One region of the Variovorax sp. HJSM1_2 genome, then DNA from elsewhere that is predicted to be linked to it. Evidence: predicted binding sites of a transcription regulator. Region 1 holds the regulator's gene; each other region holds the start of a gene.
The links. Region 1 encodes sigma-54, which starts transcription at its own class of promoters, with help from an activator protein. Its sites were predicted from a motif close to TGGCANGNAANCTGCTTT; they were not measured.

Region 2: ACFQ95_RS12785 (pilin) is a predicted target of sigma-54. The motif match lies at 3,527-3,544, and genes of this name have one in related genera.
Region 3: mdoH (glucans biosynthesis glucosyltransferase MdoH) is a predicted target of sigma-54. The motif match lies at 2,231-2,248, and genes of this name have one in related genera.
Region 4: pepA (flocculation-associated PEP-CTERM protein PepA) is a predicted target of sigma-54. The motif match lies at 2,149-2,166, and genes of this name have one in related genera.

The regions. Positions count from the first base shown of each region.
Region 1 covers NZ_JBMOXA010000018.1:47,120-54,910, reverse strand. The annotation lists gene ACFQ95_RS18355 (THUMP domain-containing class I SAM-dependent RNA methyltransferase) at 1-972, opposite strand, end outside; gene ACFQ95_RS18350 (RNA polymerase factor sigma-54) at 1,035-2,630, opposite strand; gene lptB (LPS export ABC transporter ATP-binding protein) at 2,718-3,497, opposite strand; gene lptA (lipopolysaccharide transport periplasmic protein LptA) at 3,494-4,138, opposite strand; gene ACFQ95_RS18335 (thiol:disulfide interchange protein DsbA/DsbL) at 4,245-4,919, opposite strand; gene ACFQ95_RS18330 (SPOR domain-containing protein) at 5,028-5,792, opposite strand; gene argS (arginine--tRNA ligase) at 5,801-7,498, opposite strand; gene ACFQ95_RS18320 (PsiF family protein) at 7,641-7,791, shown strand, end outside.
Region 2 covers NZ_JBMOXA010000009.1:220,403-228,193, reverse strand. The annotation lists gene ACFQ95_RS12800 (FHA domain-containing protein) at 1-293, shown strand, start outside; gene ACFQ95_RS12795 (CHASE2 domain-containing protein) at 323-2,596, shown strand; gene ACFQ95_RS12790 (3',5'-cyclic-nucleotide phosphodiesterase) at 2,606-3,397, shown strand; gene ACFQ95_RS12785 (pilin) at 3,580-4,014, shown strand; gene ACFQ95_RS12780 (Wzy polymerase domain-containing protein) at 4,118-5,830, shown strand; gene ACFQ95_RS12775 (PglL family O-oligosaccharyltransferase) at 6,080-7,375, shown strand; gene moaC (cyclic pyranopterin monophosphate synthase MoaC) at 7,431-7,791, opposite strand, start outside.
Region 3 covers NZ_JBMOXA010000013.1:113,502-121,292, reverse strand. The annotation lists gene ACFQ95_RS16120 (hypothetical protein) at 1-680, shown strand, start outside; gene ACFQ95_RS16115 (sigma 54-interacting transcriptional regulator) at 677-2,077, shown strand; gene mdoH (glucans biosynthesis glucosyltransferase MdoH) at 2,465-4,489, shown strand; gene ACFQ95_RS16105 (metallophosphoesterase) at 4,747-6,768, shown strand; gene ACFQ95_RS16100 (PEP-CTERM sorting domain-containing protein) at 6,849-7,634, shown strand; gene ffh (signal recognition particle protein) at 7,686-7,791, opposite strand, start outside.
Region 4 covers NZ_JBMOXA010000041.1:1,349-9,139, forward strand. The annotation lists gene ACFQ95_RS24665 (NAD-dependent epimerase) at 1-427, shown strand, start outside; gene ACFQ95_RS24670 (low molecular weight protein-tyrosine-phosphatase) at 536-991, opposite strand; gene pepA (flocculation-associated PEP-CTERM protein PepA) at 1,284-2,084, opposite strand; gene ACFQ95_RS24680 (ThiF family adenylyltransferase) at 2,563-3,435, shown strand; gene ACFQ95_RS24685 (XrtA/PEP-CTERM system exopolysaccharide export protein) at 3,652-4,236, shown strand; gene ACFQ95_RS24690 (XrtA system polysaccharide chain length determinant) at 4,307-5,899, shown strand; gene ACFQ95_RS24695 (XrtA-associated tyrosine autokinase) at 5,896-6,828, shown strand; gene ACFQ95_RS24700 (TIGR03016 family PEP-CTERM system-associated outer membrane protein) at 6,893-7,791, shown strand, end outside.

The sequences.
Region 1 (7,791 bases):
GTTGCGCCCTTCACGGGCCACACCGGCGACGGCAATCCGGTCGCCATAAGGCGGGTTGATCATCAACACACCGCTGGCGGTGGGCGGTTGGCGTTGCAAGGCATCGCCGCCGCGGAACTGCACGCAGTCGGCGACACCTGCGCGTTCGGCGTTGCGCATGGCGAAGTCGACCATGCGGTGGGCCACGTCACTGCCAAAAATCTCGGTGCGCGGCTTGTGCTCGGCGGCGCGGGCCTGGCTCAGCAGCGAATCCCATACGTGGGGTTGAAACGGCAGCAGCTTCTCGAATGCAAAGCGGCGTCGGCTGCCTGCGGCAATGTTGCAGGCGATTTGCGCAGCCTCGATGGCAATGGTGCCGCTGCCGCAGCAGGGGTCGTACAGCGGTGTTTCACCATCCCATTCGCTCGCGGCCAGCATGGCGGCGGCCAGGGTTTCCTTGAGCGGCGCTTCGCCCTTGTCTTCGCGCCAGCCACGTTTGAACAGCGGCTCGCCCGAGGTGTCCATGTACAGCGTGGCGCGGTCGGTGGTCAGGTGGGCATAGATGCGCACGCCGGGCCAACGTGTGTCCACATCGGGGCGCACACCGTGTTTGTGGCGGAAACGGTCAGCCACGGCGTCTTTGATCTTCAGCGCCGCAAAATTGAGCGAGGTCAGTGGGCTGTGCTGCGCCGTGACTTCAATCTTGAAGCTTTGTTTGGGCGTGAACCAGATCTCCCAGGCGACCTGGCTGGCCGCTTCGTACAGGTGTTGCTCGTTGCGGTACTCGGTGTTCGACAATTCGATGAGCACACGCTGCGCCAGGCGGCTGTGCAGATTGAGCAGCATGGCATCGCGCCACGAAGCACGCACCAGCACACCGCCACGCAGCACCAGCAGGTCGTCGCCTTGCAGGTTGGTGAGCTGGTGCACCTCTTCGGCGAGAAAGTCTTCAACACCTGCGGCGCAGGGCAAAAATAGCTTGAGCTGGTTCATGGCAAATAGGTTCGCTGTTCGCGGGTTGGGGCAATGCCGTGCGCGCTAGACGCGCATCGACATTAAAGCGCTTTGCGCAGGTTTGTGGGCGCAATACGCAGCGCCTCGCGGTATTTGGCCACCGTGCGGCGGGCACATTCAATACCTTGCTCTTTGAGCATGTCGGAGAGCTGGCTGTCGCTCAGGGGCTTTTTCGGGTCTTCGGACGAGACAAACTGCTTGATCAGCGCGCGCACAGCGGTGCTGGAGGCGTTGCCACCGGTCTCGGTGCCGAGCGACGAGCCAAAGAAGTACTTCAGTTCGAAAGTGCCGTGCGGCGTGGACATGTATTTGGCCGTGGTCACGCGGCTGATGGTGGATTCGTGCAGCCCGAGTTCATCGGCAATTTCACGCAGCACCAGCGGGCGCATGGCCAGCTCACCATGGGTGAAGAAGTTCTTCTGCCGATCAACAATGGCGTTGCTCACGCGCAGTATGGTGTCAAAGCGCTGCTGGATGTTCTTGATGAACCAGCGCGCTTCTTGCAGCCGTTGCTGCAGCGCGGCATTCACCGAGGCATCGCGTCCACCACCTTTGTGCTGTTTCAGCGCGTTGGCATAGATGTCGTGCACCTTCAGGCGCGGCATCACGTCCTGGTTCAGCCGCACCCGGAAATTCGCCTGCGCGCCACGGCCTACCTTGGTCACGATGACGTCGGGTATGACGATGTTGCGCTCCACGTCAACAAAGCGGCGGCCCGGCTTGGGCTCCAGGCTGGCGATCAGGCCCAAGGCGGCTTTGATCACCGTGTCGGAGGTGCGGCACTGGCTGGCCAGGCGCTTCACATCACGCCGGGCCACCAGGTCCATGGGACAGGCGCACATGTTGATGGCGGCGACGCGGATTTGTTCCTGCTCTTCTTCTGCCTCATCATCGGCCAGGGCGCGCAGTTGCAGCGTCAGGCATTCTTCTAGGGTGCGCGCGCCCACGCCTACCGGCTCCAGGCTTTGCAGCAAGCCCAGCGCCATGGTGAAGCGGTGCTGCAGCTCTTCGATTTCTTCGAGCTCGTCGTCTGGCTCGGCCAGGCTTTGGGCCAGCTCTTCGAGGCTGTCTTCCAGGTAGCCGTCTTCGTTCAGCGACTCGATCAGGAAGCGCAGCGCCGCGCGGTCTTCTTCGCTGAGCCGGAGGGCCAGCGCCTGGCGGTGCAGGAACTCGGTGAGCGACATCTGGCTGCGCGCCAGTTCGGTGGCGTCGACTTCGCCGTCACTCTCGTTGTTGTTGGTGCGCGGCGGCGCGTCGCCGCCCCATTCGCTGTCGTCCGGGGCGATTTCCGAGGTGCCGTCGCCTTCCCAGTTCTGGTTGTCGTCCTGGGGGCTCAACGGGCTTTCAGACTCCATCTGGCTGTCTGATCCGGTGTTGTCGGTGCTGCTGGACGTGGTGCTGGTGGCGTATTCGCTTTCGCGGTCTTCGGTGCTGACCTGTGTGTCGGCATGGCTCAGGCCGAATTCTTCGCGCGGCGCCTCGTCAATGCCGACTTCCAGGAACGGGTTGTCGTCGAGCATCTGCTCGACTTCCTGGCTCAGCTCCAGCGTGGACAGCTGCAGCAGGCGAATCGACTGCTGCAGCTGCGGCGTGAGCGCCAAATGCTGCGAAACGCGTAGCGATAAACCTTGTTTCATGCGCGCGCCTCCCGCACCGCCGACAAGGCTGGCGGTAGCAGCAGGCCAAGCTGCGCCCCAAAGCTGTTACGCACGCATTCCATGGGCTTACATCCGGAAATGCTCACCGAGGTAAACCCGGCGCACTTCGGCGTTGTTGACGATTTCAGAGGGCGTTCCTTGTGCCAGCACTTGGCCATCACTGATGATGTAGGCGTGGTCACAAATGCCTAGGGTTTCGCGTACGTTGTGGTCGGTGATGAGCACACCAATGCCGCGCGATTTGAGAAAGCTGATGATGCGCTGGATCTCGATCACCGCGATCGGGTCGATACCGGCAAACGGCTCGTCCAGCAGGATGAAGCGCGGCTGGGTGGCCAGCGCCCGCGCGATTTCCACGCGGCGGCGTTCACCACCCGACAAAGCCAGCGCTGATGAACTGCGCAGATGCTCTACGCGCAAGTCTTGCAGCAGGTCGGTGAGGCGTTGTTCCAGTTCGGCTTTGCTGAAAGGTTTGTCGTCCTCACCGTGCTGCAACTCGAGCACGGCGCGTACGTTTTCTTCTACCGTGAGTTTTCGGAAGATAGAAGCTTCTTGCGGCAAATAACTCAAACCCAGGCGCGAACGGCGGTGGATGGGCATGCCTTCCACCGGCTGGTTGTCGATGAAGATCTGCCCGCTGTCTGCACGCACCAGGCCCACAATCATGTAGAACGAGGTGGTTTTACCGGCGCCGTTGGGGCCGAGCAAACCGACTACCTCACCCTTGCGGACCTTCAAACCCACATCTTTGACCACCTTGCGGCCGCCATAGGCTTTTTGCAGGTGGCGTGCTTCCAGGCAGGACGAATCGTCCACCGGGGATGTGGCGACTTGCGCCGCCGTCACTTGCGCTCCCCGCCGAGCTGCAGGCTGGGGCGCAAGGCCGGTGCCGTCGTGTTGGCGTCTGGCACAGCGGGCGCGGAGGCCGCTGATTTGGGTGTCAACATGGCGCGCACACGCCCGCCAGAGTTAGCGGTGCCCGCGCCGCCCGGCGCGCCAGCCAAGTTGCGTACGCTGCCGTCGACGGTGAACACGCCGGTGGTGTTGTGGTAATTGATTTCGGCACCCGTGGTCTCATCGCTGAGCTTGGTCCCCAAGTAACGACGCATCACCGCGCGGCGCACCAGACGCACGTTGTCGGCCTTGCTGTCGTAGTAGATTTCTTCGGCTTCGCCTTCGATGAACTCATCAACGCCTTCGCGCTTTTGCCGGAAAAACGCCAGCTTGCCGGCCGCTGCGGTAACCACGCCATATTGGTAACCTTCTGGGTCTTGACGTACATCCACCCGCGCGCCGCGCAGGATGATGGTGCCCTTGGTCATGACCACATTGCCGGTGAAGACATTGGTCTGCTTCAGGTCGTCGTAACGCATGGCGTCGGCTTCGACGTTCATGGGCTTGTCTCGGTCCGCCGTTTCGGCGTGCGCAGCCCCGGCCGTGAACGCCAATGCGGCCAGGAGGAGTGCGATGGTGTTGATTTTTTTCATAGAGGCATGAATCTTGCAGATCATTGTAGCGGCGACAACCTCCGCGCCATGAAAAATGCCCGCTGTTGCGGGCATTTAAACGGCAAATTAACGACTCAAGCAGGCATCAAGACTTGGCCGGCCCAGCCTTGCGCTCCTGGGCGACCAGGTAGTCCACGATCGCCAGGGCACGCGGCATGCCTTGCGCCAGCGAACCGTCGGTGTAGAACTTGCCGGCCACGCCCAAGGCGGGCACACCTTCCACCTTGTAGGCTTCTTGCAACTGCGAGGCCTGGCGCACCTTGGCGCTCACGGAGAACGAGTTGTACACCTCGGTGAACTTGGCTTTGTCTATGCCTTGTTTGGCAACCCATTCGATCACGGCGTCGTCGCGGTCGAGTTTTTGGTGGTCGACGTGGATGGCCTGGAACACCTTGCCGTGCATTTGTGGCAACAGGTTCATGGCTTCCAGCGTGTAGAACAGCTTTTGCGGCGGCACGAAGCTGCTCTGGAAGTTGACCGGCACGCGGCGGAAGGCCACATCCTTGGGCAACTGCTTGAGCCAGGACTCCAGCGTAGGCTCGAACGCATTGCAGTGCGGGCAGGCGTACCAGAAGAACTCCACGACCTCGATCTTGCCCTTGCTGGCACCGTCTACGGGCGCCGCGGTTTTCAGCACGTTGTAGTCGGTACCTGCCTTGGGGGCCATGCCCTGTGCTTGTGCCGCACCGAAGGGGGCGAGGGCCAGCGACGAGGCGGCGACTGCCCCAACAGAGGCCAGGGAAAATTCACGACGTTTCATTTACGATCACTCCTTGTGGCCGTTCTGACCAGGGGCGGTTGGAAAAGTTCAGCCACTGCGCAGTGCTTGCGCGAATGGCCTGGGATTTTCGGTTGAAGCCGGTTTGACCTAACGCTGCACGCGCACCAAGGCGCTTTCGTTGCCCAGGTCTTCCAGACGCGTGCGGGCTTTTTCCGCATCGTCTTTTTTGTTGTAGGGCCCCATGCGCACGCGGTAGACGGTGCGACCGGATTGCTCGCGCTCGGTCACTTTGGCCTGCAAGCCGGACATCGCCAGCTTGGCGCGTTGGGCTTCCGCGTCTTCTGGGGTGCGGTAGGCACCGGCTTGCACAAAGTACTCAAACGGATCGGCCGCGTCGTTGTCGGTCTTGGCCGAGGGGGCGGCAGCGGCCGTGGTGGTTGATACGCCTTTGGACTTGGCCCGCGCCAGGTCACCCAGCGGGTCGAAGTTCGGGTCGTTGGCCGGGTTGGGTTTTGTATCGCCCTTCACCGGAGTGGACGCCATCGCTGGCAACGTGGTCACCGGGGAAGGTGCCGCCACTGGCGCAGGTGCGGGTGCAATGCCTGCCACGGCTGGAGCGCCGGGTGTGGCGGGAACCACGGTGCCGGTGGCGGTCGCGGTGGTGGCACCCGCCTCGGCCGTGGCTGGCCGGGCCGGGTTCTTGCCCTGCAGTGGCGTGTTGGGGTCCCAGCTTTTGTTTTTTTGCTGCTCGGCCGCATCGCGCTCGGCGCCAGAGTTGACGCCCTTGCCGGCGACGAAGGGCACCGGCACCTTGGTGACGTAGACGGCCACGGCCAAAGCGGCACCCAGTCCAATCACCAGTCCCAAGATGAACCCGATGGCCGTGCCGCCGCGCTGTTTTTTCTGCTTCATGAAGGTCTTCACATTTTCTTCGGCGCACTCACCCCGAGCACGGCCAAGCCATTGTGCAACACCTGCGCTGTGGCGGCGACCAGGGCCAGGCGTGCCAGTTTCACCTGTTCGTCGTCCACCAGAATGCGCTCGGCATCGTAGTAGCTGTGGTAGCTCGCGGCCAGATCGCGCAGGTAGAAGGTGACGTCGTGCGGCGCAAAGTCGGCACAGGCGCCGGTCAGCATTTCGGGGTAACGCGCGAGTTGCATCATCAGCGCCTGGGCTTGCGGGCTGGTCAACGGCGACAGGTCGACCTTGGCCAGGCTTTCCACTCCAGCGCCGCCTTGTTCCTGCCACGCCGCCAATACCGAGCAAATGCGCGCATGTGCGTACTGCACGTAATAGACCGGGTTGTCGTTGTTCTGCGCCAGGGCCAGGTCGACGTCGAACATGTATTCGGTGTCTGGCTTGCGGCTCAGCAGGAAGAAGCGCACGGCGTCCTTGCTGGTCCAGTCGATCACATCGCGCAGCGTGACGTAGCTGCCGGCACGCTTGGAAATCTTCACTTCTTCGCCGCCGCGCATCACACGCACCATGGTGTGCAGCACGTAGTCGGGGTAGCCTTCGGGAATGCCAACACTGGCGGCTTGCAGGCCGGCGCGCACACGCGCGATGGTGCCGTGGTGGTCGGTGCCCTGGATGTTGACCACGCGGTGGAAGCCGCGCTCCCACTTGGCGATGTGGTAGGCCACGTCAGGCACAAAGTAGGTGTAGCTGCCGTCGGTCTTGCGCATCACACGGTCTTTGTCGTCGCCGTAGTCGGTGGAGCGCAGCCACAGGGCGCCGTCTTGTTCGTAGGTCTTGCCTGCGGCAATCAGCTTGTTGACGGCGGCCTCGACGCGGCCGCTGGTGTAGAGGCTGGACTCGAGGTAGAAGTTGTCGAAGCGCACCTCGAAGGCGCGCAGATCCAGATCCTGCTCGCGGCGCAGGTAGGCCACGGCAAACTCGCGGATCGAATCCATGTCGTTGATGTCGCCGCTGGCGGTGACTTCACGGTCGTCGGCCTTGACAGTCTTCTTGGCCAGGAAGTCGTTGGCGATGTCATTGATGTAGTCGCCGTTGTAGGCGGCGGCTTTTTCGCCGCTAGGCCACTCCGGGTCGCCGGGCTTGAAGCCTTGCGCGCGCAGATGTGTGCTGCTGGCCAAGGTGCCGATCTGCACACCCGCGTCGTTGTAATAAAACTCGCGGTAGACGTTCCATCCCTGGGTTTGGAACAGGTTGCAGATGGCGTCACCCAAAGCCGCTTGTCGGCCGTGGCCCACATGCAACGGGCCGGTGGGGTTGGCCGAGACAAACTCCACCAGCACACGTTCGCCCTTGTCGGGCTGGGTGCCGAAGGCCGTGCCAGCGGTCAGTACTTCGTGCACCACCGCTTGTTTGGCGGCGGGCTTGAGTTTGATGTTGATGAAGCCCGGGCCGGCGATTTCTACCGCATCCACCCACTGCTGAAACGCGGGCGTGGCCAGCAGTTCAGTGCGCAGTTGTTCCCCTAGCGCACGCGGGTTGGCTTTGAGCGGTTTGGCCAGCTGCATGGCGGCGGTGATGGCGAAATCGCCCAGCGCGGCCATCTTCGGCAGCTCGAAAGCGGCTTTTTCACCCGCACCGGGCAGAATCTTTTCCAGCCCGCCGGCCAGGGCCGCGAGCAAATCTTGTTTGACTGAGAGCATGTGGTGATTTTACGGGGCGCAATGTCAAGTCATCCGTTTGGGGACAAGCGGCGTTATAAAGACCAATCTTTCGGGGCGTGTATGACACCAACCGCAGGATCTTCCCATCCATTGGCCTTTTGCCTTGTCACGAGGAGATTCCATGAAACGTCTGATCCCTTTTCTCGCCGCCATCAGCCTGGGCTGCTCCCTGGGCCTGGCCCAAGCCGCCGACACCAAGGCCGATGCCAAGCCTGCAGCCAAGAGCGAAGCGCAGCTGGCCCAGCAAGAAAAAATGAAGTCCTGCAACACCG
Region 2 (7,791 bases), on a different contig from region 1:
TGGGCGCCGGTGTCGATGCCGGTGGCATGCCCATCAACGGGGCCATCAAGGTGTTGTCAGGCGCTGCCGCTGGACGTGAGGTGAGCTTGACCAAAGTTGTCACCACCATAGGTAAGCCGGGCGTGGCCGTGGCTGCGATCACCCGGCGGCCACACGGCTACGTGGTGGTCCATGTTGAAGGTGCCGAACAGCCGACGGTGAATGGCGCTGCCATCGGTGCCACGCCGGTAGCGCTGAAAAACGGTGATGTTCTTCAGCTTGCAGGCACGCAGATGCAATTTATCCAAGCCTGAACGACGCTGGGCGGTTATGCACAAGCGTGATGGCTATCGCTAAACGCAGCGCCATCATGGCATGGCTCAAACGCTGGCCTCGTTTTGCAACGACGCTATTACCGCTGGTTTTTGGACTACTGTACGCTGCGGGCTTGTTGCATATTGGGGTTCTACAGCAGATAGACGACGGCATTTACGATGCCAGGCTCAGAGCCACCGTGCGCAATGTCATGGACGACAGAATCGTCATTGTCGATTTTGATGACAAGAGCCTGGCGACTTTCGGCTGGCCCTGGAGCCGCAAAGTCTTGGCCGATCTGATGACGGAATTGTTGGATCGGCAGAAGATTGCTTTGGCTGGTTTCGACATGGTGTTTCTCGGGCCTGATGAGCGTTCCGGTTTATTCCAGCTTCAACGCTTGGCTCAGCATGAATTGCGCGGCCAAGCGGGTTTCAACGAAGCATTGCAGCGTTTGAAACCTTCGCTGGATCACGACGCACTGTTGACGCGTGCCATCCAGGATCGTCCCGTCGTCTTGGGCTATTACTTCACCGGCAATCACGAATCCCGCAAATCCGGGGTGTTGCCCAAGCCCGTGATACCCGCATCGTCTTTGAGCGCCGGCATGGCTCCTGGGTTGCCATTGTGGTCGGGCTTTGGTTCCAATATTTCAGAAATCGCCCAAGCGGCTCCGCTTGCGGGTTTTTTCAATTCTGTGACCGATAGGGATGGTCTCATCCGCTCCTTGCCGTTGCTCGCGCTACATGACGGCCAGTATTACGAGTCTCTTGTTTTGGCGATGTACCGGCAGATCATAGGCGCGACGGAGGTTTCTCTGGGGCTGGCGCCTGCCAGTCCGCTTTCTCCTAGTGTTGGGCGACTAGAAAACGTGCGTCTGTCGGGGCCAAGTCGGGCGGTTGCCATTCCTGTGGATGCACGGGGTGCAGCCCTTGTGCCTTTTCGCGGAAAAGGCACGGCGAATGGTGGTTCGTTTCGCTATGTGTCGGCTGCTGATGTTGTGGACAACAAGCTGCTGCCAGGCGAATTGACGGGCAAGATCGTATTGGTTGGAACGACCGCGCCTGGGCTATTGGATTTGCGGGTCACCCCACTGGGCGAAACCTTTCCGGGAGTCGAGCTTCACGCCAATTTGCTGTCTGGCTTGTTGGACGGCCACGTGGCCGTCACACCCGATTACGCCGTGGGTTATGAAGTCGTGATGATGCTGGTGTCCGGCCTGATTCTGCTGCTCTGGTTGCCACGCCTGCGCCCGAGTCAATCGATGCTGCTCTGTTCGGTCGTTTTGGCTCTGGTCGTCGGCGTCAACTTCTGGTTGTATGCTGCGCACGGCTTGGTGTTGCCATTGGCGGCCAATGTGGCCATGGTACTGGTGGCGTTTGCCTTGAGCATGAGTTACGGCTACTTTTTTGAAAGCCGTTCGCGGCATCACTTGGCGACGTTGTTCGGCACCTATGTCCCACCGGAGTTGGTGGGTGACATGGTGGGCGAGCCCCAGCAATACCGGATGCAAGCGGCGTACCACGAACTGACCGTGATGTTTTGCGACATGCGGGGTTTCACCAAGCTGTCTGAGCGCTTGGAGCCGCTGCAACTACAGGCGCTGCTGAATGATGTTTTCACGCGCTTGAGTCGAAATATCCGGGTCCACGCTGGCACCATCGATAAATACATGGGCGACTGTGTCATGGCTTTTTGGGGCGCGCCAGTGCCTTTGGCCAACCATGCCAATCTTGCGGTGACGGCTTCCCTCGACATGATGCAAATCGTGCAGGATTGGAACACCACCCAGAACTACTCGGGTTCGGTCGCCATCAGCGTCGGCATTGGCCTCAACACGGGGCCTATGTTTGTTGGTGATATGGGTTCGGACATTCGCCGTAGCTACACCGTGATTGGCGATGCCGTCAATTTGGCAGCCCGGCTGCAAGGGCTGTCTGGCATTTACGGTGTCGACATGATCGTGGGTGAAGGTACTCGCCAACAAGCCAACCAGTACGTCTGGCAAGAGCTCGATCGTGTGCGGGTCAAAGGCAAAGAGGTGGCCGTCGACATCTTTAGTGTGTTGGCCAGAGCCGATCAACTGACCGCGCGCCACGCGGCTGAGTTGACATCCTGGAATGCTTTTCTGAATGCTTACCGTCGACAAGACTGGATGGCTTGCGATACGCAATTGCTGAGCTTGCGCGCGCAAAATCCCACAAAATATCTTTACCAACTCTATGCCGAGCGTGTAGCCTCTATGCGGCTGCAGCCATTCGACCCATTTTGGGATGGGGCAACGAGTTTTGAAACCAAATAAGGGGCGCTCATGCAAGTGCGCGTGTTGGGATGTTCAGGCGCCATTGCCAAAGGTTGCCGAACCACCTCGTTCCTCCTGGATGAACAGATACTGATTGATGCGGGAACCGGCGTCGGAGACCTGACGCTGGATGAAATGGCCGCCGTGGACCATGTCTTCCTCACGCATTCACACCTCGACCACGTGGCCGCCCTGCCGCTGATGGTCGACGCCATTGCTGCACGCCGCACCCAGCCCATCACGATTTATGCCCTGAAAGGCACGATCCGCGCACTCAAGCAGCACATATTCAACAACGTGATCTGGCCCGATTTCAGCGTCATTCCCACTGCGGCCGCGCCCTTCATCCGTTTTCAAGAAATCACCTGTGGCCAGATCTTGCAGTTGAGCGGCAAGACCATTGAGGCCTTGCCCGCCGTTCATACCGTGCCTGCTGTGGGCTATGCTGCGTCAGATGGCGGGCGTTGCTGGGTGTTCACGGGTGATACAGAGCGCAATGCTGCGTTTTGGAAGCGCTTCAACCAATTGGATGCGGCCATGCTGGTTATCGAGACCGCGTTCAGCAACCGCGAAAAGGACTTGGCCAAATTGAGTCTGCATTTGTCACCGCAGGCGCTGGCGCAAGAGTTGGAGTACATGGATCACAGCCGTAAAACACCCATTTACATCACGCACACCAAGCCATCAGAGACGGATTTGATCATGGCCGAAATCGCTGCATTTGGCGGGCCACAACCGAACGACCAAACCAGCAAACACGACATCCGCTGGTTGCAAGCGGGGCAGTTGTTCGACATATAGCGGCGTTGGTGCAGTGCAGCATGGCGAAATGCTGACAAAAATGTCACCCTGGCGTATCGATTGGCCAAAAATTGGCAGTTTGACCGGCAAACCATGGTCTGAAACACCGCAATCCACCCGTTTATGCCCTGGCATGACAAATGCAGAAGCTACCGGGTCTAATTCAACTAGGAGCTCCGGCTATGAAGCGTTCCCTGCAAAAAGGTTTTACCCTGATCGAACTGATGATCGTTGTGGCGATCATCGGTATTTTGGCCGCTGTGGCTTTGCCTGCGTACCAGGATTACACGATTCGTGCAAAGGTCACGGAAGTGATCTTGGCGGCTTCTTCGCCTAAGGTTTCGATTTCTGAGGCTGCTGCAACGTTTGGTCAAATGCCAGCAGTTGCGAGCGTCTCAGTGGATTCGCAGTCCTCCAAATATGTGTCCGGAGTCGCATATAGTTTCACAAACTCGACTACCGGCACGATTACCGCTACGGCCAACGGTGCTGAGCCGAAAATTTCGGGTGGGACAATTCTCTTGACCGGCACGTTTAAAGACAATGGTCAGGTGACATGGATCTGCTCTGGTTCGATTCTCAATAAATATCGTCCAGCAAGCTGCCAAGGTAGCTAAGATCGCAATTGCGATAGTCAAAAAAGCCTCCCTCGGGGGGCTTTTTTTATGTGTCTCGGTATTTTGAGTTCTATACGTTTATTGAGTTTTGGGTGAGTTCACATTGAAAACTATCTCGCCGTTGCCCCCGCTATGGACTGGGTTATGGGCTCCTTTACTTGCTCTGGCCTGGCTGCTTCCGAATCACTACTACCCGTGGGCCACTTTTCACTCAGATGCCTGGGTGGCCGTGATGCTTGCCGTGGCGTGCGCTGCAGTATTCCTTCGTGGACAAGTGCCCGTGGCGTGGCGCCCGCTCACCATTTTGTTTTCGTTGCTAGCTCTAGTTCCTCTTATTCAGTTTTCGATGGGTTTGTTGCCTTACATGGGCCAAGCCTGGGTCAATAGTCTTTTTGTATTTGGACTGGTATTAGCGCTGCTGACAGGCGCTCAATGGGAGGCGGCATCGCCTAGCCGCGCGGCCGATGCTCTTTTCCTTGCGATTGGTATTGCCGCAATCGTTTCCGTTGGGCTGCAATTGCGTCAGTGGGTTGCTGTGATGACCGACTGGGATGACATGCAAATCTGGATGGCTGAATTCAGTCCTGGCCGTCCTTCTGCAAATCTCGGCCAGCCTAATCAATTGGCTACTCTGCTTCTTTGGGGGATGTTGGCGGCGGCATGGGGTGTGGTTCGCGGCAAAATCGGCCGGGTAGGTGCCCTGGCCATGGTGTTTTATCTTTTATTTGGATTGGCATTAACGCAGTCAAGAACGGCCATGTTGGCCGTTTTTGTGTCCACTGCTGCGGTCTGGTGTTGGCGGAAGTGGTTGCCTCGCGGCACGCCGTGGTATATCACGGTACTGTTTGGATACTTTCTGATTTGCACCTTTTCGTTGCAGTACCTGAGTGATCTGCTGCACCTAGATCATGAAATACGCTCTGCATCGTTCGGTGGCGGGTCGTCAAGGTTGCGAATTCAGGCCTATCAGATGTTTTTAGACGCGCTGGCTCAACACCCTTGGGTTGGATATGGCTGGAACCGCCTTGCTGTAGCGCACCTTGCAGTGGCTGAAAATCATCCAAGTATGCAGGGGCTATTTCAGCATTCACACAACCTATTTCTAGATCTAGCTCTTTGGAACGGAATTCCTATAGGTGGTTTGGTCGCCCTGATCTTGGTCGGCTGGATGGTGCGCCGCCTTGGGCTGGTGCGCAGCCCAGAGGAGATCGTCATGGCGCTATTTCTAGTCGTGGTGGGCCTTCACGCCATGGTTGAGTTACCGCTCCATCACGCATACTTCTTGTTGCCTACGGGGCTCGTCATGGGCATGCTCGAGCAGAAGCAACATGCACGAGTGCTTTTTCGTACGAGCCGTTGGATCGCACTCTTACTTTGGCTTTGTTGCTGTATTTTGCTGTTCAGCGTTATGCGAGATTACCTGCGGGTGGAGGAAAACTTTAGAGTGTTCCGGTTGGAAATAAACCGTGTTGGCAACCTTCCGCCGGGCCACACGCCAGATGTGTTGGTGCTCGACGACTTAGCCGATTTCATGCGCAACGCGCGGCTCGAATTTGATCCGGCTAAAGTGACCGAGGAAGAAATGCAGCATCTATACCGTGTCGTGACGAGCTTCCCCACTTCCGGCAATATGTTGCGTTATGCGCAGGTGCTCGCATTTCGACGAGGCTCGGAGGAAACACAGCTTTGGTTGCGTAAAGTTGAAAAGATGCTGCCACCCGAAATTGCTGATGGACTTAAGGCTGGCTGGGTTGCGACTGGAAAACAATATCCAGAGGCCACCTCCATTCCGTGGCCGGAGGCAAAGTTGCCATAAGTATGAGCCTCATTTCTTAATTGGACGCGGATGATGCAGCCAGTTCCGCTCAGCCTGTTTGTTATCATTGGCCTTTACACAGTCCCTTGGCTTAATCCTTTTACCTTTGGCCCTTCTCCCGCCGTCGTTCCGTGGCTGGTAGCGTTCGGGGCGACTGCCGCAATTCTGCTGCTACTTGCCCTAGGGCGCCAAAAGGCAGGGGCCGAATTCTGGCCGCGCGTAGCGGCTGGCGCTTGGCTGTTGGCGGCGGTGCTCAGCTGTCTCCTGGCGCTCGTTCAGTACTACGGGGCTGCCTCAGCATTCGCACCCTGGGTTAACTACACCAAAGAGGGCGAAGCGTTCGCCAATCTGCGCCAGCGCAATCAGTTCTCCACACTGACTAACATCGGCTTGGCCGCCTTGTTGTGGTGGACCTCGCAGCTTAAGCCTGTGGCGCGGCAGGTTAACCTACATCGTGTGTGGCTGGTGTTGGCGGTTTTGCTGGCTTTGGGCAATGCGGTTTCTTCATCCCGTACCGGCCTGGTGCAATGGGCGATGCTGGCTGTTCTTGCCGTGCTCTGGGGTGGGTGGCGCTCAGTTGCTGTGCGCCGGGTGCTCGCGGTTTACGCCGTCACCTATGTGTTGGCATTGTGGGTATTGCCGTGGTCGATAGGCCTGGAGCCATTCTCCAACGGCGCCTGGGCGCGGCTGAAGGCTGGTGACTCGTTGTGTGCCAGCCGCATGACCTTGTGGCGCAATGTGCTGTATCTGATTGAGCAGCGGCCATGGACCGGCTGGGGTTGGGGTGAGCTGGACTTTGCGCACTTCTCTACACCGTACCCAGGCCCACGGTTTTGCGACATTCTCGACAACGCGCACAACCTGCCGCTGCACTTGGCGGTGGAGCTGGGTGTACCGGTGGCGGTGGCGGTGTGTGGACTGTTGGTGCTGTTGGTATGGCGTGCGCGGCCTTGGGCCGAGAAAGACGCCACGCGCCAAATGGCTTGGGCCGTGTTGGCGCTGATAGGTCTGCACAGTCTGCTGGAGTACCCGCTGTGGTATGGCCCGTTTCAAATAGCGGTTGGTTTGAGCGTGTTGCTGCTATGCCAGAAACGGCCAGGTTTGCTGGATGTTGATTACAGGCCAAAAAGGCATTCTCTGAAGCTTCTGCAAGCGTCGGTAGCTGCACTATTGATAGCGATCTGCGCCTATGTGGGCTGGGACTATCACCGCATCAGCCAGATCTACTTGCCGCCCGAGCGGCGCGCAGAAGCTTACCGAGATGACACGCTGGTCAAGGCCAGTGCCTCGTGGCTTTTCCGCGACCAGGTGCGGTTTGCCGAGTTGACCACCACAACATTGACGCCGCAAAACGCCGAACACCAATACAGCTTGGCCACCGAGTTGCTGCACTTTTCACCCGAACCCAAGGTGGTGGAGATTCTGATCGAGAGTGCGGTGCAGTTGCAGCGCTGGGACGAAGTGCGCATACGCCTGGCGCAGTTCCATGCGGCGTTTCCCAAAGAACACGCCGACTGGGCGGCGCACCACCACTTGCCGCTTTAGGGGCTGTCAACACGATGGTTCGCGCCTGCATCCATCGCGTGAACAGTCCCTGGTTTTACTTGGCGGCATTCTCCTTGTAGCTGCCTGATTTGCCGCCATGTTTCTCCAGCACACGCGCGCCTGTCATGGTCATGCCGCGGTCTGCGGCTTTGCACATATCGTAGATGGTCAGCAGGGCCACCTGCACAGCGGTCAAGGCTTCCATTTCCACGCCCGTAGGTCCCACGGTTTCCACGGTGGCGGTGCAGGTCACGGCTGGCGCTTCTCCGGCCACAGACAGGCTGAAGTCCACGGCCACGCGGGTGATGGCCAGCGGGTGGCATAGCGGGATGAGGTCGCTGGTTTTTTTCGCGCCTTGAATGCCGGCGATGCGTGCAATGCCCAGCACGTCGCCCTTCTTGGCGCTGCCACTTTCG
Region 3 (7,791 bases), on a different contig from region 1:
TGCGCTGCGCCGCCGGGCTTGCGGCCAGCGCCCTGCTGGCGGCCTGTGCCAGCAGCCCCCAACCGCCGGTCAAAGCGCCCGAACCAACACCCACGCCCCCTGCCAGCGCCGCCTCTGCACCCGAGCCAGTGCTGACCAGCGCCGTCGCCATTCCGGTGCAGCCCAGTGGCGACGTGGTCACCACCCGCCTGGCCCAGCGCCCGCTCAACAGCGCCGTTCTGAATTACGCCGACCGCACCCGGGCCATGTCGCCCGCTGATCTGGCCCAGGAGATCGCCCGCCTGGGCGACCTGCCGGACGCCGTGCGCAGCCCGCTGGAAGAACTGCAATTCGCCGTGGCGCTGGGCCAAACCCGCAACAGCGCCGACCTGAACCGCGCACTCGGCGCCACCCAGCGTGTGCTGGGCAAGTCCACCGACGAAGCCCTGGCCCTGCAGCCCCTGGCGCGTTTGCTGAACATGCGCTACGCCGAGCAGAAACGCGTCGAAGAGCTGCTGGACAAGCAAAACCAGGCGCTGCGTGACAGCCAACGCCGCAACGACCTGCTCAACGAGCGCCTGGAAGCCATGCGTGCGCTGGAGCGCAGCTTGAACTCTCGCCCCTTGCCCGGCTCTATTCGCAATATCCCCGGCAACAACCCCGGCAACGGCACCACCCCACACCAGGCCCCATCGCCATGACGCCACATACCACCCATGCCGCACCCCACTTGCTGGTGGTGGACGACGACGCCGACATGCTGCGCCTGCTGTCCATGCGCCTCACGGCCGCGGGCTACCGTGTATCGGCCGTGGGCTCGGCCGAGGCCGCACTGAACCAGTTGGACATCGAACGCCCGCAGCTGGTGCTGAGCGACGTGCAACTGCCCGGCCGCGATGGCCTGGCGCTGTTTGACGAAGTGCGTCAGCGCCACCCCTCACTGCCCGTGATCTTGCTCACCGCCCATGGCACCATTCCCGATGCGGTGGAAGCCACGGCGCGCGGCGTGTTCACCTACCTGACCAAGCCGTTCGAAGGCAAGGAACTGCTAGACAAAATCTCCCAGGCCCTGGCGCTGAGCGCGCCGGCGCTGCCCGCCACCGTGGGTGATGAAGCCTGGCGCAACGAGATCGTCAGCCGCTCCAACCGCATGGCCGAAATCCTGGCCGAGGCGCGCATGATTGCGCAGTCGGACGCCAGCGTGCTGCTGCGCGGCGACAGCGGCGCGGGCAAGGAACTCATGGCACGCGCCATCCACCGCGCCAGCCCACGTGCCAAGAAACCGTTTGTGGCGGTGAACTGCGGTGCCATCCCCGAAGCCCTGCTCGAATCCGAATTGTTCGGCCACATGAAGGGCGCCTTCACCGACGCCGTGGCCAACCACAAGGGCTTGTTCCAGGCGGCCGACGGCGGCACCTTGCTGCTCGACGAAATTGGCGACATGCCACCCTCGCTGCAGGTCAAGCTGCTACGTGTGCTGCAAGAGCGCGCCGTGCGCCCGCTGGGCTCCAGCCAATCGATCCCGGTGGACGTGCGCATCATCTCCGCCACCCACCGCGACCTCGACGCGGCCATGGCCACGGGTGACTTCCGCGAAGACCTGTATTACCGGCTCAACGTGGTGACGCTGACGCTGCCCACGCTGGGTGAACGCCGCGAAGACATTCCGCTGCTCGCCAACCATTTCTTGACGCGCCTGGCCGGCAAATACAACAAACGCCTGAGCGGCTTCGCCCCGGAAGCACTGAAGGCCCTGACCGTGGCCCCATGGCCCGGCAATGTGCGCCAGTTATTCAACGTGGTGGAACAGGTGTGTGCGCTGTCCGCCACGCCACTGGTGTCGCTGGCCCTGGTGCAACGCGCGCTGCGTGTGCCCAGCGTGCAGGTGCTCAACTATGCCGACGCCAAACAACGTTTTGAGCGCGAATATCTGGTGGGTTTGCTCAAGCTCACCGACGGCAACGCCGCCGACGCCGCACGCCTGGCCGACCGTAACCGGACCGAGTTTTACCGCCTGCTGCAAAAACACGAGTTGACGCCTGGTTTGTTTAAATCCGAGGCCCCAGGAAACCCTGTCGCTGATGAACGACAGGACTAAGTTGTTGATTTATATAGCATCAGCCTGACGACACAGGTAACTTGTCGCCGTTTGGCGACAAATAAGGCCGGTTTTCAGGGGGTGCAGCGCACAGACCCGACAAAAACCTTCAAAAATCAATCCAAGCCATTGATTTAAAACAAGTTTTCAACCTGGCATAGGGTTTGCACTACAGAGCACATGAAGCCTCTGTTGCCATCCTCCTCCGCACTGCCTCAAGCAGACACCCCAACTCCCTCGCCGGTGCTCGCGCGCCGTCGACAGGCCCGGGCCCAGGACGGGGTCCAGCTGGCCACCAAGCCCTGGAACTGGAACCGCACACCACGCGTGGCCGTGCCCGCAACCAGCACGGCGCCAGCCGAAGTGACGACACAACCTGTCGCACGCATCGGTCGCCAATTGCCCGGCCAGACCTGGGTCGGCCAGCGCAGCAGCCTGCGCGAAGAGCGCCATCCCAATTCCGTGACCGCCCCCCCCGTGCACCGCGGCAGCATGGTGCCCCGCCCATGGCGCGGTTTCTGGAACAGCATCGCCACCGGCACGCTGATGCGTTTGTCGGGCCGCCGCGCTGAAGCTGCGGCCCAACCCGCGGCTTTTGAGACCTGGCAAAAAGCCGCCAGCCAGCGCCGCAATGTGTTTTTGCTGATCACCGTGTTGACCACGGCCCTGGCCACCACACTGTTCGCCGGCGTGCAACCTGATTACGACAACGCCTGGCTCGAATACGGCCAGCTGGGCCTGTTCGCCCTGCTGTCGGCCTGGGTGGTCACCGGTTTTGCCACTGCACTGATGGGCTTTTATGTGAGCCTGCGCGGCGACAAACATTCCTTGTCGGCGCGCGAAGTGCAAGGCCACGCCATGCCCACCGATGCGCGTACCGCCATCATCATGCCGATCTGCAACGAAGACGTGTCGACCGTGTTTGCCGGTTTGCGCGCCACCTGCGAATCGGTGGCCGCCACCGGCCACAGCGGTGCCTTCGACGTGTTTGTGCTGTCCGACAGCTACGACCCGGCCATCATCCGCGCCGAACGCGACGCCTGGGAAAACCTGCGCAGTGCGCTGGCCACCCAGACCAATGGTCCGCAAGTCGAGGTCTACTACCGCCTGCGCACGCGCCGCAGCCACCGCAAGGCCGGCAACGTGGCCGACTTCTGCCGCCGCTGGGGCAAGGACTACAAATACATGGTGGTGCTGGACGCCGATAGCGTGATGAGCGGCGACTGCCTGACCTCCATGGTCAAGCTGATGGAAGTGCACCCCAAGGCTGGCATCATCCAGACCGCCACGCAAGCCATTGGCCACGTGACGCTGCACGCCCGCGCCCAACAATTCGCCTCGCGCATGACCGGCCGCCTGTTCACGCTGGGCATGCAGTACTGGCAACTGGGCGAGTCGCACTACTGGGGCCACAACGCCATCATCCGCGTCGCGCCCTTCATGGAACATTGCGCCCTGGCGCCCATCAAGGGCAAGGGCGGCATGAGCGGCGGCATCATGAGCCACGACTTCGTCGAAGCCGCACTGATGCGCCGTGCCGGCTACCACGTGTGGCTGGTGGCCGACCTGGTGGGCAGCTACGAACAACAACCACCAGACCTGCTGTCTGAACTGCAACGCGACCGCCGCTGGTGCCAGGGCAACCTGCAAAACGCCCGTTTGATGGCCGAGCCCGGCATCCACCCGGTGCACCGCGCGATGTTTGTCACCGGCACGCTGTCCTACCTGTCGGCTCCTCTGTGGTTGGCGTTCATGACGCTGGGCACCGCGCTGTGGCTGTCAGGCTCGCATGTGTTGGCCAGCGCCCAGGTGATGTCCGGTCAATGGGATGTATTGCCCGCTGAGTTGATGGGCCTGTGGGTCTGGACGCTGAGCATGCTGTTCCTGCCACGTGTGCTGGGCATCATTGCGGTGTTCATGAAGGGTGAACAACGCCGCTTTGGCGGTGGCTTCAGCCTGGTGAAAAGTGCGCTGCTGGAAAGCGCCCTGGCCATGCTGCAGTCGCCAGTGCGTATGTTGGCCCACACCTTGTTTGTGATCATCGCCATCACCGGCGTGAAGCTCGACTGGAAGTCGCCTCCGCGTGACGCCGTGGCGCTGAGCTGGGGCGCCACCGCCCGCAGCCTGGCTCCTATGACCCTGGTCATCGCGCTGCTGGCCGCCGGCATTGCCGCCATCGACGCCAGCGCCCTGGTGTGGTTGATCCCCATCGGCGCGCCACTGCTGCTGGCCATCCCCACCGCCGTGCTGACCAGCCAGATCGCCCTGGGCACAGCCCTGCGCCAACGCCGCTTCCTGCTGATCCCGGAAGAAAGCTGGTCACCTGCCGTGCTGCGCCGTGCCAAGGTGCATGCACGTCGCCTGGAACAGGCTGCGGCGCAGAACGCACAAGGTGCTTTGTTGGCGGCCTGATCTCAGTGCGTCACCTCACCAAAAAAGCCGGCTCGATGAGCCGGCTTTTTTTTGGCTTATGCACCTCTTTCATTGCATGCATATGAACGACTAGAAACCTGCCGGATTGGTCGGTCACCCTGACATGTCACGGCGGTGTCGCGTGCATTTTCGAAACTTTGTGGCTCCGGGCGGGAGCTCACAATTTATTGAATGCAATGATCCAAGAAACCAATGGTGTCCCAGAGCAGGACACCGACAACACACCACAAGCACTCATGCTTAGTGACCGCCGCAGCATGCTGCGTGGTGCGGCCGGCCTGTCGGCCATGGCCGTCGGCGGCGGCTTACTGCAGGCCGCACAGGCGGCCACAACGGCTGTCACCAGCTTCGCGATCGCGGTGCTGCCCGACACGCAGTTCTATTCGCGCTATGCGACGACCGACGAAGGCCAGCAGTTCCAGAACCGCTACGGCTCCACGCCCTATGCCGCACAGACGAAGTGGATCGCCGACAACGCCAGCAAGTACAACATCCCCTTCGCCATCCACCTGGGCGACGTGGTCGACCAGGTTGGCAAGCCCAACCAGTGGCGTGTGGCCGATGAGGCCATGAAGCTGCTGGAAAACGCCGCCGTGCCCTACTCCATCCTGGCCGGCAACCACGACGTGTTGACCGACTACGACTACCGCACACCCAGCGACCAGGGCTCGGGCACCGATGCACAACGCAACCTGTCGGCCGAGCCCTATCTGCAGTGGTTTCCAACCAATCGCGCGGCGCGCCAGAGCACCTTCCGCGAGCGTGATGGCTCGGGCTTCCACGAATACCACGTGTTCACCGCCCATGGCGTGCAGTTCATGGTGCTGTCGATGTCCTGGCGCGTGTCGGACGCGGCCATCACCTGGGCACGCGACGTCATCCGCCGCAACCCCACGCTGCCGGTGATCCTGTCCAACCACCAGTTGCTCAACATCAACGCCGATGGCGTGACGCCGGCCGAGACCGAGTACGGCAAGATGCTCTGGGACAAGCTGATCAACGACAACGACCAGATCTTCATGACGCTCAACGGCCACCACCACGGTGCGGCCTACCTGCCGAAGTTCAACAAGTTCGGCAACGAAGTGCACCAGATGGTGGTGGACTACCAGATGGACTACCAGGGCGGCAACGCCATGATGCGGCTCTACGAGGTCGACCTGGTGGGCAACAAGATCGACGTAATGTCGTTCTCGCCCTGGGTGGTGGGCAAACCCGCCAACACGCTGACGCAATTCGACTTCGCCGAACTTACGGCAGCTAACCAGCGCTTCACCATCAACATCAACTTCAAGAAGCGCTTTGCTGGTTTCTTGCGCTGGAAGCCGACGCCATCCACCACTGGCACCGCGATCCTGCCGCGTGTGCGCAGCGAGTTCCTTGCCAACTACGTCGAGCCCACGCCAGCGGTCATGCGCCCGCCAGCAGACGCCAACGACTTCCCGTTGATCACCGGCGACGACAACTACGCCCACTGGCGCGCACCGGCCGGCATCAGCGAAGGCCGGGTCGTGCAGATCGGCGAAGCCATGCCGAACATCACCACCAGCGGCCAGCACGTGGGCCAGCATCTGTTCCGAGCCACCCCGGCCGGTGCCGCCCAGTTGGGTGATGTGGTCTGGTCTACCGACAAACACTACCTGTCGTCGGCGCCAGGCAGCGTGCGTTTTCTCAACAGCGATAAGACCACGGGCCGGCTGAACGCCTTCCTGACCCAGGTGGGTGCGTCGGTCAACAACCGCAGCTTCTGGAACGGTTACACCATCGAGGCCTTCATCAAGCTGCCGGCCGACTGGGATTCGAACAAACACCGCTGGGCCAACCTGCTGGGCCGTGTGGGCCGGCGCGGCAGCGTGCCGGGCGGATTCCGTGGCGGCGACCCGGAAGCCTCCAGCGTGCTGTTCGCCATCTCCAGCCTGCGCGAAGTGCAGTGGGAGATCGTGCCCGCCAGCAATTCGCAGTACCCGCAGACCGCCTGGTCGGGCGAACTGATACGCAGCACCTGGTACCACGTGGCCATCGTCAACGACCCGGCCACACGCATGACCACGCTGTTTGTCGACGGCGCGCCGGTGCTGCGCAACATCGCCAACGCCGAAACGGGCACTCGCTCCATCAGCGTCAACAACCCCTGGATCGTCGGCGCCGGCTGGTGGGACACGGTGCTGACCGACGGCTACTACGGCTGGATTGGTGAGATCCGCCTGGTCGGCCGGCCCCTGCCGTCGACCCAATGGCTGACGGCGCGCCGCAGCTGACGCGGCGCTGCCACGTATTGCTCAACACAGGCAGCCCTTGCCGGGCTGCCCCTCGTCATTTTTATTTCGGAGTTTTTCCCATGTTTTCTCGCATCGTCACGGCCGCCGCCGCTGCACTGCTTCTTAGCGTCAGCGCTCAGGCCACCCCTCTGCAAGCCACCGGTGGCATCTTCAATGGCAGCGGCTACGGCAGCAGCTACACCGGTGCCGGCGGCACTACACCGCTCTACAACCGGGCGCTGGGCCAGGTCGAGGACGGCGGCAATGGCGCCTTCGACGCCTTCGGCTTCTACAACAGCGGCACCACAGGCCTGACGCAGACCCGCCAGGTCGAGCTGCTGAGCGGCAACGTTTTCCGCTTCTTCGACTCGTTCACCAACAACACCAGCCAAGTCATCAACACCACGCTGAACTTCTTCGGCAACCTGGGTTCGGACGGCGACGAGTTGATCCACTACAACCAGGGCGGCCTGATCGTCAGCTGCGAGGACGACTGGACCAGCCAATGCGGCAATGACCCCGTGCTGGCCCTGGTCTCGGGCAATAACGGCCTGGGCATCGCGACCATCACGCCCGACCGCTACAACGTGTCGTTCACCGTCAGCATCGCCCCGGGCGCGGTGCTGAGCCTGCTGAACTTCGCCTTCCTGTCCAGCGACGAAGACGGCCCAACCGCCAACGATGTGGACCTGGCGCTTTCCACCGGCCTCGACCTGCTGGACGCGCCACGCCTGGAAGGCCTGACCGACGCCCAACTGGCCACCCTGGCCAATTTCTCGCTGCAACACGTGCCCGAGCCCTCCAGCATGCTGCTGATGCTGACCGCTCTGGCCGCCCTGGGATGGCGGACACGGCGCAAGAGCTGAGCCCGTCAAGCCATAAAAAAGGGCCGCTACGCGGCCCTTTTTTTGTACCGTTTAAAACGGCAACTTCGGCATGCCCTTCATGCCCCCCAGGCCCTTCATACCGCCCATCTTTTTCATCATCTTCATCAGGCCGCCGCCCTTCATCTTCTTCATCATC
Region 4 (7,791 bases), on a different contig from region 1:
CCTGTTCACCAAGGCCATTCTCGAAGGGCGCGCCATCGACGTTTTCAACTACGGCAAGATGCAGCGCGATTTCACGTATGTCGATGACATCGTGGAAGGTGTGATCCGTGTGCTAGACCGCACGGCAGAAATCAATCCGGCTTATGACGCCAGGTCAGCCGATCCCGCCACCAGCAATGCGCCGTATCGTGTTTTCAACATCGGCAACAACAATCCCGTGCCTCTGCTGGATTTTGTCGGCTGCATCGAAGATGCATTGGACAAGAAGGCAGAGAAAAACCTGCTGCCGCTGCAGGATGGCGACGTGCCGGAAACCTATGCCAACACGGATGCGCTGCAGGAATGGGTCGGCTTTGTGCCTGCAACCCCTGTGCAGACGGGCATTGCAAACTTCGTGGCCTGGTACCGGGATTACTACAAGGTTTGACGAGGTCAGTGCCTCAGGCCTTCTGCGTTCGCGATGAGCGACGCAGTATGTGACACTCGTTAGCGTTCAGGCCAACTCGTTCAGGCCAACTCGTTCAGGCCAACTCGTTCAGGCCAACTGTAAGAGCCAGTGATCGGCTCCTGCCTCGCATAGGTCCAGAACGCGTTCGAACCCTGCTAGGTTGCCATAGTACGGATCTGCAACTTCGTCCGTACCAAGGCTTTTGGCTGACGCCAGAAACAATTTGAGTTTGTGCTGGTGTTGGCTGGGACAAAGCTTTTGCAGTGTGTCGAGGTGCGTCCTATCCATGGCCAGGATCAGGTCAAATCGCTCGAAGTCTTTCGGGTCGATCTTGCGCGAGCGGCCTTTCTTGATCTTGTAGCCACGCTTTTCCAACACGGTTTTGGCGCGGCTGTCGGGCTGAGCCAAGCCCTTGGCGGCATGGGTGCCGGCGGAATCAAAGTGAAGACGCAGCCCTCTTTGTTGCGCTTTGTGATTTGCCACGATCTCTGCCATGGGTGATCGGCAAATATTGGCCGTACAGACAATCAAGATGTTTCTCATGCGCTACGGGACACTCCAAACCGCGATAGATCGGGCAAGGGGGACGGATCGCCGATCAATCCCCTGCATTTTAGATAAGCGCGTGTGGCCATGAGGCCGGTGCGAGGGGTATAGCGCGTGGTGAGATCAGGGCTACGAGCTCAGTACCGCACTGGCTGTGTTGCCCGATATGGATGGGGAAGAGTTTTTTCCAAGGGCAGAAATAAAAAAACGGAATGCTCTTAAGCATTCCGTTTCTTTACCAAGGAGTCTTTAAAGTTTTTAGCTTAAAGACTTTTGAGATACCGCCAAATTACTTGGCAGTATTCTTGCGGCGGCGGCTGATGCCGATACCGGCCAGTGCCAAGCCGACCAGAGCCAACGAACCTGGTTCTGGAACAGTGTTGGTGAACTCAGCGCTCAACTGGCCTGTCACGTTGGAGTATTGGCCGGGAAGAGCCTTCAGTCCATCGTCCACGTCGCCGTTGACATTCACCGTTGCATAGAACGGATCAGGATCAATGAAGAACAATTTGCCTGCGGCGGTCAGCGTCGTTTCATCGAACAAGAACTTGAACGAAGAGCTTTCCGAACCAACACCGGTGGCAAGGCCGTATGACATGACATTGCTGCTGGCCAATTCCGTCACGGTCCAGCCAGGTGCACCGACATTGACGATGTTGGCAGAGGCCGTGGGATTGCCAGAAATGTCGAAGCCAAGATTGGGGGATCCGAGTACGCCGCCCGTCAACGCATAAAGCGTGAACGTGCCGGATGTGCCAGTAAAGACACCGCCTGCGCCGACAGTGCCGGCACCAGTGAATACTGCGTACAGTTGATAGGTAGCATTCACTGCAGCTTCACCTGCAACAAAGCTATACGCCGTACCGCTGGCATTGGTAAAGGCCGTGAAGTTTGCAATTGCCGCAGCGGTGAAAGTGCCGGTGTTGGTCACGGTCACATTTTCTTGATACGTACCGGTCATTTGCTTGACGTCTTGGACCGTATAGCCGAAGACGCCCAAACTTGCTTCGTTAACAGTAACAAGAGCGGCGGAAGAGACCGTGCTCGCGAGCGCCAGAGCTGACGCTATCGCAAAAGACTTGAAATTCATGGTGAGACTCCTTGGTAAAAGAAGAGAGTTGTCGGGGGCGAAAGATATCGCTTCCGTTAGAGCAGAAGCATGTAGTGTGCCAATCCAAAAAAGTCACATAAATTCATGCACTTAGTTTTTTTTTTAACGGAGAGAAGATGCCTTTTGTAAAAATTCCCGACATCTCTTGATGCTTCTTCGATCTTGCTGCGTTGAGTTTTGAATTCATTGTGAGATGGTTTTTTCTTTGTATGCGGTTTTCGCTCGGGATGCTGCCCTCAACCAAGTGTCTGCATCACTGCTTCAGTGGTTTCACTGTGCAATGGCTCTCGCGTCTGAAGAAGCTTTAAGCAGGCATCTCTGACTTTGTCTATGAACAATATGCAGCAAGCGTGCTTTCAAAGAAGAATTTCCAGGAGCACACGAATCCGGAGGTGGATTTACCGTGGTTAATGTGCAAAATGGCTGGCTGTTGGAACTAACAATGATGGAGCCGTAAATGCCAGCGTCTTTCGCTTTTGATTATGGTCGTGCCTTCTCTCGAAATATCGGCTGGTTGACCGTGGCGGAGCAAGAAAAATTGCGCGGCGCACGCGTTGCCATTGCTGGACTGGGAGGTGTTGGTGGTGCGCATTTGTTGACCTTAGCTCGCCTAGGCATCGGCAATTTCCATATCTCCGATTTCGACGATTTCGACGTGCATAACCTAAATCGGCAGGCAGGTGCGTTCATGCCCTTCATGGGGCAGCCAAAGCTGGATACGGTGGCCAAGCTGGCGCGAGACATCAACCCCGAACTGCAGATTCAGGCTTTTCCAAAGGGCGTGCAGCCCGATAACGTTGACGAATTCCTCAAAGATATCGACGTTTACGTCGACGGGCTAGACTTCTTTGCGCTCCCAGCCAGGCGCATGGTTTTTGCCAAGTGTCGCGACAAGGGCATCCCTGCATTGACGGCAGCCCCGCTTGGCATGGGAACCGCCTTCCTGTATTTCAAACCCGATGGCATGAGTTTTGAAGAGTACTTTAAGGTGGAGGGGTATGAGCAGAACGAGCAGTACGCGCGGTTCATTGCGGGCCTTTCTCCTGCCATGCTCAATCGAGACTATCTCGTGGCGCCAGAAGCCGTCAATTTTGCGGAACGGCGCGGCCCGTCAACCGTCATGGCTTGCGACATGTGCGCGGGCGTGATGGGCACCTCGGTACTGAAGGTTCTGCTGGGCCGAGGCAACATCAAAGCGGCCCCTTGGGGGATGCACTTTGATGCCTACCATCAAAAACTGAAGTTCACCTGGCGACCGTTCGGTAACGCCAATCCTCTTCAGCAGCTCCTGCTCAAATTTATCCGACCCGTACTGCAAGGGGGGCGCTGAGCTGGTTGATGACGGTTCTGTTCGACCGCCTGCCTGGTGGAAGTGGCGCGTCGACGTGATGGCGAAGCGATGTGTGACTTTTTTTGCAAGTTGGTCAAGTAATGTCGGCTATATTTGCCACCGACTTGAAGACCTTGGTATTTTGATTTAAAGAGAGGAATTATCTTGAGGAAGAACATTGGTGGCTTTTCTAATAAAGCTAAATTATTTTGCTTGCTGGTATCCTCTTTAGTATTTACAGGTTGCTCGACCTTCTCGGATAAATATCCTGAAGCGCCAGCGCTGGCTGCTAGCCCTGATTATAATTATATAATCGGTCCGGGTGATTCTCTGAATATCATTGTTTGGCGCAACCCTGAGCTATCCATGTCTGTCCCGGTAAGACCGGATGGAAAATTATCGACGCCCCTAGTCGATGAATTAAATGTGCAAGGAAAAACGTCGGTTGAAGTGGCTCGCGAAGTCGAAAATATATTGGCCAAATATGTTCGCGATCCTGTTGTTACGGTCATCGTGACCAGTTTCGTTGGGCCATACAGCGAGCAAATTCGAGTCGTGGGAGAGGCCGCGAAACCACAGATTCTTCCATATAAACAAAAAATGACAGTCTTGGATGTCATGATTGCTGTCGGAGGGTTGACCGATTTTGCAGATGGCAATGCAGCATCTATCTTGCGGACTTCAGAGGGGGGTAAGCGTTACTCTGTACGATTAAAAGATCTAGTCAAGCGTGGCGATGTTTCTGGAAATGCTGAAATGAAACCTGGGGATATATTGATAATTCCACAAGGTTGGTTTTGAGTGATCTAAATATCCAAGGTAAAGCTACTAAATATGAAAAAGATTTTCAAAAATATTACTGCAATAATCCATGGATGAGTTAATTAACCAAATATTAACCTTTGCTAAAGGTGCGTGGAAGCATCGTTGGCTAGGGCTTCTGGTAGCTTGGGTTGTTGGGGTAATAGGTGCCGCTGTAGTCGTTCGTGTTCCTGATAAATATGAAGCTTCAGCGCGTATCTATGTTGATACACAATCAATTTTGAAGCCTTTGATGTCGGGCTTGGCGGTACAGCCAAATGTTGATCAACAAATTGGTATGCTGAGTCGAACCTTGATTACTCGTCCTAATGTCGAGAAATTAATTCGAATGGCTGATCTTGATTTAAGTGGGAGCCAAAGTAAGTCAACCCAAGAAGGCTTGATTGATAGCCTAATGGGGACACTGAAAATTGGAACCACTGGGCGAGATAATTTATATGTTTTGTCTTTTCAGGACCCCAGTCCCGAAAAGGCAAAAAAAGTAGTTCAATCTTTGGTCTCCATATTTGTTGAGTCAAGTTTAGGCGATAGCCGAAAAGATACGGATGCAGCGAAGAAGTTTATCGGTGAACAAATTAAGATTTACGAAGCAAAACTTGAAGCCGCTGAATCAAGATTGAAAGAGTTCAAGTTAAAAAATATTGATTCTCAAACTGAAAATGGCCCAGACATGGCTGGTCGGCTAGGCGAAATAAACGCACAGTATGAGCGGGCAAAGCTTGAACTTCGTGAAGCTGAAAACGCTAGAGATGCCGCGCGACAACAGTTGGATATTGAAAAATCTCAGTCTGCAAATCTGGCTTCAAGAAGCTTGATGCAAGAGTCCGCTCAAAATAATGCGACACCCGAGATTGATAGTCGTATTGATGCACAAAAGAGAAATCTAGATGCTTTACTTCAAAGGTATACCGATCAACACCCTGATGTCGTCGGCGCGCGCAGACTAATTAAGGATCTAGAAGACCAAAAGAAAAAGGAACTGCAAGAACTTCGAAAAATTGCTGTAAGCAACTCGGGAACAGTAACGGGTACCAGCAGCCTTGCGGCCCAAGAGCTGAGTCGGGTGATGGCTTCATCCGAAGTACAAGTCGCAGCTTTGCGTGCGAGAGTCGCGGAATACGGTTCCCGGTACCAAAAAGCATTGGCATCAATGAAGAATGCGCCTCAAATTGAAGCTGAGTATGCTCAACTAAATAGAGATTACGCAATCAATAAGAAGAACTATGAAGATCTGGTCTCTCGACGTGAGTCGGCTACGTTGTCTGGTGATCTGGAATCAGCGGCCGGTGTTGCAGATTTTCGCTTGATTGATCCACCAAGAGTTTCACCCAAACCAGTTGCTCCGAATCGGATGCTGTTATTGCTTCTGGTACTTGCTATCGCGATTGGCGCTGGCGGCTTTACGGCATTTGCTGCAAGCCAGTTACGGCCTGTGTTCCACGATGCGCGATCATTGCAAAACGTGGTTGATCTTCCTTTATTAGGAATTGTGACTTTGGTCGTCAGTGATGCGGTCCGTCAAAAAGAACGCTCTGATTTGAGACGTTTTTTTGTTGCACTAGGTGGATTAATTATCTGTTTTGTCCTTGGCATCATGGCTTTGGCATTTTTCTCGGGACGTGTCGGAGGTAGTTTGATATGAGTAGCTTGATTGAGCAGGCAGCGCGACGGTTGGAGCAACTGAAGCGAGCGGGGGTCACCATATCGAACGAAGCGAATGATTTATTAGACTCACAACGTGAGTTAAACGAGACAAGGCAAGCCGCTGAAAGTTCTCTAAGAAAAATTGAGGAAACAGAGGAAAAATCGGCATCAAAAACTGTATCTAAGCGTGTCGAATTGAATTTAGATATGCTTGTTTCTGCTGGTTTTGTTAGCCCTAACTCGCCACGATCTCAGATATCTGATCAATATCGAGTGATCAAGCGTCCGTTGATTACCAACGCGATGGGGAAAGGACCCTCTACCATTGAAAATGGTAATTTGATCATGGTAACAAGCGCGCTGGCTGGTGAAGGCAAGAGTTTCACCGCGCTAAATCTTGCCATGAGCATCGCAACTGAATTGGATAACACCGTCATGTTGGTCGATGCAGATGTTGCTAGACCATCTGTCCTTCGAATGTTGGGGCTTCCCGCAAGTCCAGGATTATTGGATTTGTTGGTTGGAGATGTTTCCGACATGTCTGAGGTACTTCTCCGTACTAATATTGACAAATTAACTTTATTGCCGAGTGGAACACCTCACTTGAGAGCCACCGAATTGCTTGCAAGTGATGCAATGTCACAGTTAATTCGTAATATAGCGAACCGCTATTCGGATCGAATTATTATTTTTGACTCACCACCCCTGCTACTAACTACCGAATCAAGAGTACTTGCCTCACATATGGGGCAGATTGTCATGGTCGTTCATGCCCAAAAGACTCTGCAGGCGGATGTTCAGCATGCGCTCGCATCAATCGAAAACTGTCCTGTGAAAATGATGGTTCTTAATCAAGTTCGTAGCTCGTCGCAAGGAGGTTATGGTTATGGTTATGGTTACGGTTATGAGCAACCACAAGCCGCGTAGTTAGCTACTTTAAATATAAGTAAAAATTGACATATTGTATGCAACCTGTATCGATTTCTGAAAAATGCTACGTAAAATTATTACTGCCGTCACATTAATCGGTGCGGGTTCTACAAGTCAATTGGTTTTTGCACAAAATAATGCCTCTAGTGGTGGTGCTTCGTATATTTTTGAGCCAAGTGTCTCGATTAATGGGACATATTCAAATAATATTGATTTAAGTCAAAGGGATCCTAAATCAGACTTGGTGACAGATATTTCTCCTGGCTTTCGTTGGTCAAGCAACCATGGGCGAGTTAAAGGGGATGTTGATTACTCTCTTCATCAGCTGCTTTACGCAAAGAATTCCGGGAAAAATGAACTACAAAATGCATTAAATGCCAAAGGAGTCGCTGAATTAATCGACAATTGGGCGTTCATTGATGTAAATGGTTCGATATCGCAACAATATATTTCTGCTTTTGGTACGCCCTCTCTCGGAAATTCTAATATTAATAATAATAAGACTGAAGTTTCATCATTTGAATTTTCACCTTATGTAAGAGGTGAGTTTTCTAGCTTCGCCTCTTATGAGGGGCGATATACGGAGTCATTGATTAAAAATAAATCTTCACTTGCATCAGATATATCTTCGAGTGAAGGCCTTTTTAGATTGGCAAGTAGAGAATTATTTAATAGACTGAGATGGGGCATTGACGTCACTAGGAGTGTTGTTGACTACGATCCAGGTAGAAAAACTACGGCAGACGTATTTCGCGGTAACTTGCAGTATCCATTAGGTAGTCAAATTATCCTCACTGCTATTGCGGGAAGAGAATCTGATAATTACATCACTATTGAACAAGACTCGCGAAATTTCTCAGGTGGTGGTGTGACTTGGACTCCCTCCATAACGACGAAATTATCTGCGAGTACTGAAAATCACTCGTATGGTAGAACTCACAACCTAACTTTCGAGCATCG